3 regions of the Alteromonas sp. MmMcT2-5 genome follow, and region 3 is predicted to be linked to each of the others. Evidence: predicted binding sites of a transcription regulator. Region 3 holds the regulator's gene; each other region holds the start of a gene.
What was found. The regulator LexA, encoded in region 3, represses DNA repair genes until DNA is damaged. The targets are predictions, from matches to a motif close to TACTGTATNNNNATACAGTA.
Positions count from the first base shown of each region.

Region 1: recN (DNA repair protein RecN) is a predicted target of LexA. The motif match lies at 1,011-1,030, and genes of this name have one in related genera.
Region 2: MHN09_RS19920 (recombinase RecA) is a predicted target of LexA. The motif match lies at 1,234-1,253, and genes of this name have one in related genera.

Region 1 covers NZ_JAKRFB010000016.1:53,730-56,061, forward strand. The annotation lists gene dps (DNA starvation/stationary phase protection protein Dps) at 160-669, shown strand; gene recN (DNA repair protein RecN) at 1,072-2,332, shown strand, end outside.
Region 2 covers NZ_JAKRFB010000082.1:6,672-9,003, forward strand. The annotation lists gene MHN09_RS19915 (DNA polymerase Y family protein) at 1-471, opposite strand, end outside; gene MHN09_RS19920 (recombinase RecA) at 471-1,220, opposite strand; gene MHN09_RS19925 (hypothetical protein) at 1,468-1,977, opposite strand; gene MHN09_RS19930 (DUF885 domain-containing protein) at 1,980-2,332, opposite strand, start outside.
Region 3 covers NZ_JAKRFB010000002.1:145,078-147,409, reverse strand. The annotation lists gene coxB (cytochrome c oxidase subunit II) at 1-268, opposite strand, end outside; gene lexA (transcriptional repressor LexA) at 851-1,477, opposite strand; gene MHN09_RS02635 (hypothetical protein) at 1,590-2,332, opposite strand, start outside.

The DNA of each region.
Region 1 (2,332 bases), on a different contig from region 3:
TCTCTAATTTCCTTAACGAAAACCAAGACTTATAGAAATATAAGTTTTCGGCATACCTGTTGCACCTATTACAACAAGTCGTCAGCACAAGGTCTTTGTTATTTGGCCTAAATGATGTTTCGCATCCCGCTGACTTATTTGCATTCAATAGGAGATATCATGAGTAACACCAATATCAAATTTACAGCCCCTGGAATGGATAACGATGAAGCTGCCAAAACAATCAAGGTATTGGATCAGCGATTGGTTGCACTATTAGATTTACAGTTAACGTTGAAGCACATTCATTGGAATGTAGTAGGACCAAATTTTATCGGTGTGCATGAAATGTTGGACCCGCAGGTAGATGCGGTACGCGAAATGACCGACACAATTGCAGAGCGAATTGCCACGTTAGGTGGCGTACCGAAAGGTACACCAAAAGCCATTGTTGAAGGTCGCAGCTGGAGCGATTATGAATTGGGTAAAGGTTTAGTACTTGACCACCTTAAGGCGCTGGATGCCGTATATGACGGTGTAAATGGTGACCATAGAAAAGCGTTAGAGCTTTTAGGTGAAATTGACCCAGTATCGGAAGATATGATTACCGGCCAACTTGCAGATTTAGAACAGTTCCAGTGGTTTGTGCGCGCGCACATTGAGTCTGGCAGCGGTGAGCTACAGCAATAATGTATAATTGCTGGTAAACCACATAGTCATTCGGACTACCTGCTATTTAATTGAAATTGAATTTTAAGGAGAGCTTACGCTCTCCTTTTTGCTATCAGGTTCTCTACTGCGTTGTGGAATTGTTTACCGCTTGCTTTTGAGTTATTCAGCTACTTAGCATTGAGCTAATTTACTACTGTATAACCACTGTAACGAACGCATCTAGCGCAGCCTATTATTAATGGGTTACTCATAACCACTCCTTTTTAAACGCTCTATACAATATTGATTTCTTTAAACTTTTCACAATCCACTTTAATTTTTAAGTAAAATATTTACGACTTAACTTTACACAGAAAAAATACTGTATATATTATCAGTTACTGTATGTATCATCATGTTCAACTTTTTTCGAGTGTGGTTATGTTAGCGCATCTTTCTATTTCAAATTTTGCTGTTGTAAAACAATTATCGGTTCAACTGGAAAACGGGTTGACTGCTATAACCGGCGAAACCGGTGCTGGTAAATCCATCGCCATTGATGCTTTAAGTTTGTGCTTAGGCGAGCGCGCCGACGCAAATGCGGTGCGAAAAGGCAGCGCAAAAGCGGAGATCATTGCTCACTTTTCTCTAAACGGCAATGTATTAGCTAAAGCCTTCCTCGATGAACATGAGCTCACCTCAGATGAAGATGAGAATAGCTGCTTTATTCGCAGAGTTATTTCAAAGGAAGGCCGTTCAAAAGCTTTTATCAACGGTATTCCCGCCTCACTTCAGCAGTTAAAAGGCTTAGGCCAGTTTTTGTTGGCCATTCACGGTCAAAATACTCACCTACAGTTGCTGAAAGAAGACCATCAGAGGGAATTAGTCGATGGTTACGCTAAGCACAACGACATATTAGTGCAGGTTAGAGAAACCTACTCTCTTTGGCGTGATAAGCAGCGCACGTTAAAGGCGCTTCAAGAACAAGCCCAGCAGCGCGAAGACAGAATTCAGCTGTTAACTTATCAGGTTCAAGAACTTGATGAATTCGCCATTGAAGAGGGTGAATTTGAAGAGTTAGAAATAGAGCACAAACGCCTGAGTAACGGGCAAAGCCTTTTAGAGCAAGCACAGACTAGCGTATACAATTTATATGAAAGCGATGAAGGCAACGCACTGTCAGTTATACAAAGCAGTATTGAACGTTTAGGCGAATTAGAGGCGCACGACGCTAGTTTAACGCCAATCATTGCAATGCTTAATGATGCAGCAATTCAAGTAGAAGAAGCGGCAGGAGAGCTACGTAGCTACTGCGATCACTTAGAGATCGACCCACTTCGCTTACAGCAAGTTGAGGCGCGCTATGCGAAGGCGATGGAACTTGCCCGTAAACATACTGTGATGCCAGAGGGACTTTATCAGCATCACCAAGAGCTAGCCGCCGAATTCAATGCTTTATCGGAACAGGAAACACTGTTAGGTACGCTTGAAGGCGAAGTAGAAGAAGCACGAGCAACGTATTTAACCGCGACCAAAGCGCTTTCTGAGAGCAGGCAACGTGCTGCTGGTAAGCTAAGCGAAGATATTGAAGTGCAAATTCGCCAAATGAATATGCCCCACGCAAAAGTGGATATTCAGATTCAATACGACGAACTTAAGAAGCCGGTGAGCACAGGTCTAGATACCGTAGAATTTAAAGTGT
Region 2 (2,332 bases), on a different contig from region 3:
ATCTGCTTCTGCCAGAGCTTGGGTTAAAGTTTTCCACAGTGGCTTATGACCGCCATAGTAATGAGTTAGGTTATCTAGCCTTACTGCCAGACCGCTGAAACTATTTGAGTGAATGTGGTTGTCTAATACGATATCAGAAGCCAGTGGATAAAGCCGATGGGCTAACTGCGTCAGCATATGCTTTTCGGCTTCTTCACTGAAAGGCAGAATATGCACGTAAGGGCATAACGCCGCTGCTTGGGCTAGCCCATGCCCAATTTCAATGCCTTCTTTTTTCGCAATATCATTACACTGCGTAATTTTGTTTGTTTTACTGCAGTACACTGCAACGGGAGTATTCGACGCTAACGCTGAATACTGGTTGTTAGTTTCGTGCTTCGGCAATTGGCTATGTGCACGCTTACTTCTAGCCGCTTTGATATGGCTGTCTAAAGTTAGTTGATAGCAGTAAATATAAGCCCACAGCATCATTAGCTCACAGAGTGTAATGCCTGATCGGAAAGCGTGTTGTGTGCCATGGCCCATTTAATGGCGTGATTGTCGGGGGTCCACCGATGGGAAATAACAATGTTATCTTTGGGCCACCCATGACGCTGCTTGCGTATGTTCACCGCCAAAGCGTGGGGTTTACCCTTTAGCGCGATATCCAACGTAATGGGTAATGCACTGTCGCTTTGATTCGACAGGTTGGCTTGTGAATCACTTAAGCTGGCCTTCGGATAACCTAACTGTGATGCCTGCTGTTGCGGTGGAGTATACAGTAAGCACAGCGCATCATTATGCGTTGCTGCTACCTGTAGGCGTCGTGCTTCTTTTTGATTTACAGCATTACTCCACAGCACTACGCAATGGCAAGCCGTACTTTTTAAACATTGCTCTGCTGCCCACAACGACTCTTGTTCAGAACTTGGTTTTACTACCAGAACTTGTTGCGCTTTAAGCCCCAAGTTTTCTAACCACGGCGACTGTAGTAGCCCGGGAGGGTTAATAAATACCACCAGCTTATGCGTACGGTGTTGGCATATAACCTGTTTAAAGAGTGAAAGTTCACCCATGCCGGTTAACGAAGAGATACGGATAAGACCTGTAGATGTAACGCCACCGTTAAGTGCTTTATCCAGACGCGGAAAACCCAGTGAAAACTTGGTTTCACTTTGTCTCTGATCTCTGGCCCGCCAAATATGCGGGTGGTTATTAAGCACGGATAACGATTTATTCATGGCACTCAAAATAAACTGTATTTTTATACAGTATTATAGTGCAGCAATAACCCTTTTCAAGACAAAAGGTTTTTGACTTGTTGTTTTAAACGCTAACTTACTGATTAGTTTGGAAAGGTAAAAAGATTAAACTTTTAAAAGAGTGGGAACATGGCTAGGGTCGCAGGCCTTACTACATAGCAAAGCAGACGACCCTGCCATACAGTTAGCGCTGTATAAGCGCTAACGAGAGACATAGAGTAAAATGTTACTCTTCAGATGGTTCTTTTTGAGCCTTTGTAGTCGTGCCACTTACTGTTGCTGTAACGGTTTGGCAAAAAGCAATGAAGCCGTCGGCCGTATTTTTTGACCACACCATACGTACGTTGCTAGGGAATGCTTTCACCACCTCACGAATTTCCTCAAGCGTCACTTCTTCATTAAGCAGCACCTTATTCAGTGACTCCTCAAATGACATCCCTTTCTCACAACAGGCCATGACGATAGTCGAAAAGTTGCGCATAAGCGGGTGCAGCGCATTGTATTGAGTTTGGTCGATAAGGCGGCTTTTATAGGCACTTTCAATACGCGCAGTAAGATTTTTCTCTAACGCATCTGTAACAAGAACAAGGTTGCGATAAGCATACGTAACCTTGTTGTTGGTCTGTTTATTCGAGTGACGCAATAGCGCCAGCTCTTTCTGTAAATTCTGCGCTCGCAGCACAAAGTAAATTAAAAACAGGATAAGTAATCCAATAACACCAAATGCAACGATCATGTCTATTGTGCCTTTTGTTCTTCTATAAACGTATTGATGTTTTGCTCCAAGATAAACAATGGAACTGAGCCGTTTTCTAACACGGCGCGGTGGAATTTACGCACATCAAAACGCTCGCCTAATGCTTTCTCTGCCTTCTTGCGAAGGCCTTTAATTTTGATTTCACCAATCTTGTAAGACAAGGCTTGCGCTGGCCAAGAGATATAGCGGTCTATTTCAGTATTTACGTTGTGTTCTGAAAGCGCGGTGTTTTCCATCATATAATCAACCGCTTGTTGACGACTCCAGCCCATCGTGTGCATACCGGTATCCACAACCAAGCGACACGCACGCCACATTTCGTAGCTTAAGCGAC
Region 3 (2,332 bases):
GAAAATTAGCTGGCTTGGCGCCACGGGACTTTCTATGTAGATACATTGAGGCGAACATCACGCCAAAAACTACAACCGCGATACCTACACAAATGAAGAACATCAACATATGGAGGTCGTATACCTGCCCACTGATGTCGGTAGCACCGCGTCTCAAATTAAGCGAAGAGGCTTCTTCGCTTGCTTCTTGCGCAAAAAGCAAAGGGGAAAAAAGCAAAATTGGTATACTAGAACACCATTTTGCGAAAACGGTCGTTAGTTGTTTCACTCAGCACCTCCGTAATGGCGTGGTCAAAGACGCTGATTAATTTGCGCGATGCCCTACCAAATGGTTTGCGAACGATTGACCCATAACCTCAACTTGTAAAACAAATTTAGAGCCATTGTTATTATTTTGTTAATCTCTGTATAAGAATTGCGCAATAATGTCGTGCCGTCTAGTCTTTTCTATTAAAAATTTAACGAAGTGGTTAATTTTTAATCATTTACTAAAATGGTCGCGGGGATTTCAAGTGCAAAAAAGAGAAAGCGATTGCTGTGGGATGCCCTTGGAATCAAACAGGCATTTTGAACACGGGGTTAAAGTAAATGCTCGACTAACTAGTTAAGAAATCAATAAGTAATCGATGACTCAATGTCGATTTCAAACAAAATTCACAATAAAAAATGGAAAATACTTGAAGCATTCATAGAAAGAATAACGTGAGTAATGATAAAAATAAGCGCGCAGAAAACCAACAGGTTTGCTGGGCAGGATAAAACCTAAGTTGGCAGATTGAAGAAAAAAACAGGAACAAAAGACATAAAAAAAGCGGCTAACGCGCCGCTTTTATACAAACAAGCTAAAATACTACATCCAGTCAGCGTTTCTGATCACACCCACCGCAATACCTTCTATCGCAAAATGTTCAGTCGCCAAATCGACTTTTATTGGTGCAAACTCATCATTCTCAGCATGAAGCAATACTTCACGCCCGCGTTTCTCTAGACGCTTTACGGTGACGTCTTCATCTACACGCGCCACAACCACCTGACCGTTGTGTACATCAGTGGTGCGATGAACAGCGAGAAGATCACCGTCTAAAATACCAATGTCTTTCATGCTCATACCGTTAACGCGTAGCAAAAAGTCGGCATGGGGTTGAAACAGTGCAGGATCGACTTTGTAGTGCGATTCAACATGCTCTTGCGCCAAGATCGGCTCACCGGCTGCAACACGCCCAATTAACGGTAGGCCTTCTTCTTCTTGTGCGTCGTTATCAAGAGGGATATTGAGCTTAATGCCACGAGACGTACCAGGCAAAATTTCAATCACGCCTTTACGCGCCAATGCTTTCAAATGTTCCTCTGCTGCATTAGCAGAACGAAAGCCAAGCTGACGGGCTATTTCCGCACGAGTAGGCGGCATTCCCGTTTCTAACATGGTTGTTTTAATAAGTTCTAAAACTTCGGTTTGTCGAGCTGTGAGTGGGCGCATAAAAGACCTGTCTGTTCATACAGTTCCTGTAAGTATATACACCTAAAACTAAATAACAAGCACTTGCCGCGTCTTTTGCGATCTGCAATAGCCTACGACAAGTGCTTTCCTCTTATTTTACGAGAAGAGCCATGTTCGGGTTACTAATTTGTAACTCCAGCTCCCCATCACTATTTTGACGTGTGCGCATGCCTTCAACATTATCGAGCCCAAGTCCAGGGCTTTGCCACACCACATTGCCTTTATTATCAACCTCAACCACGCGATATGCGATGCTGTCATAATAATTGTACGAATAGTCATTCTCGTTAGGCTGGTAGATAGCGAGAATCGACTGATTAGACGACGTCGTTGGAACAGCCGCTATATACTGAGGGTAGAATGACGGTGCTATAGCGTCTTTGAGTTCTAATGCATCGCTCGCCACGTCATAAACATTGATGGTGTTGTAGTTTCTATTTAAACACGCAAATTCAAGTTCGCTATCACTATCAAAATTTACCGTGAGCAATTGGTCACAATTGGTTTCCAATTCATTCAATCCAACAAATTCACCATCCTGCATTTTATAGAGCTTGAGCGAACTATAGCCCCCAACAGCAAAATAATGCACACCGTCTTTTTCAGAGGCAGCAAGCGCATTAATTGAAAAATCGTTAATGATTGAGTCGATAAGCACCTGATTCTCGATATCAAACGCTTTAAGTCGATTGTTCTCAATAATAACTGCATCGGCGTAACTATCGTTATTTACGTCAATGGCTTCAATAAACGAAATTTCACTATTCTGATTATTGTTCAGTGTCCACTGAATAGCGTTATCTGTAAGTCTCACGACATTAAACGACGAACTAT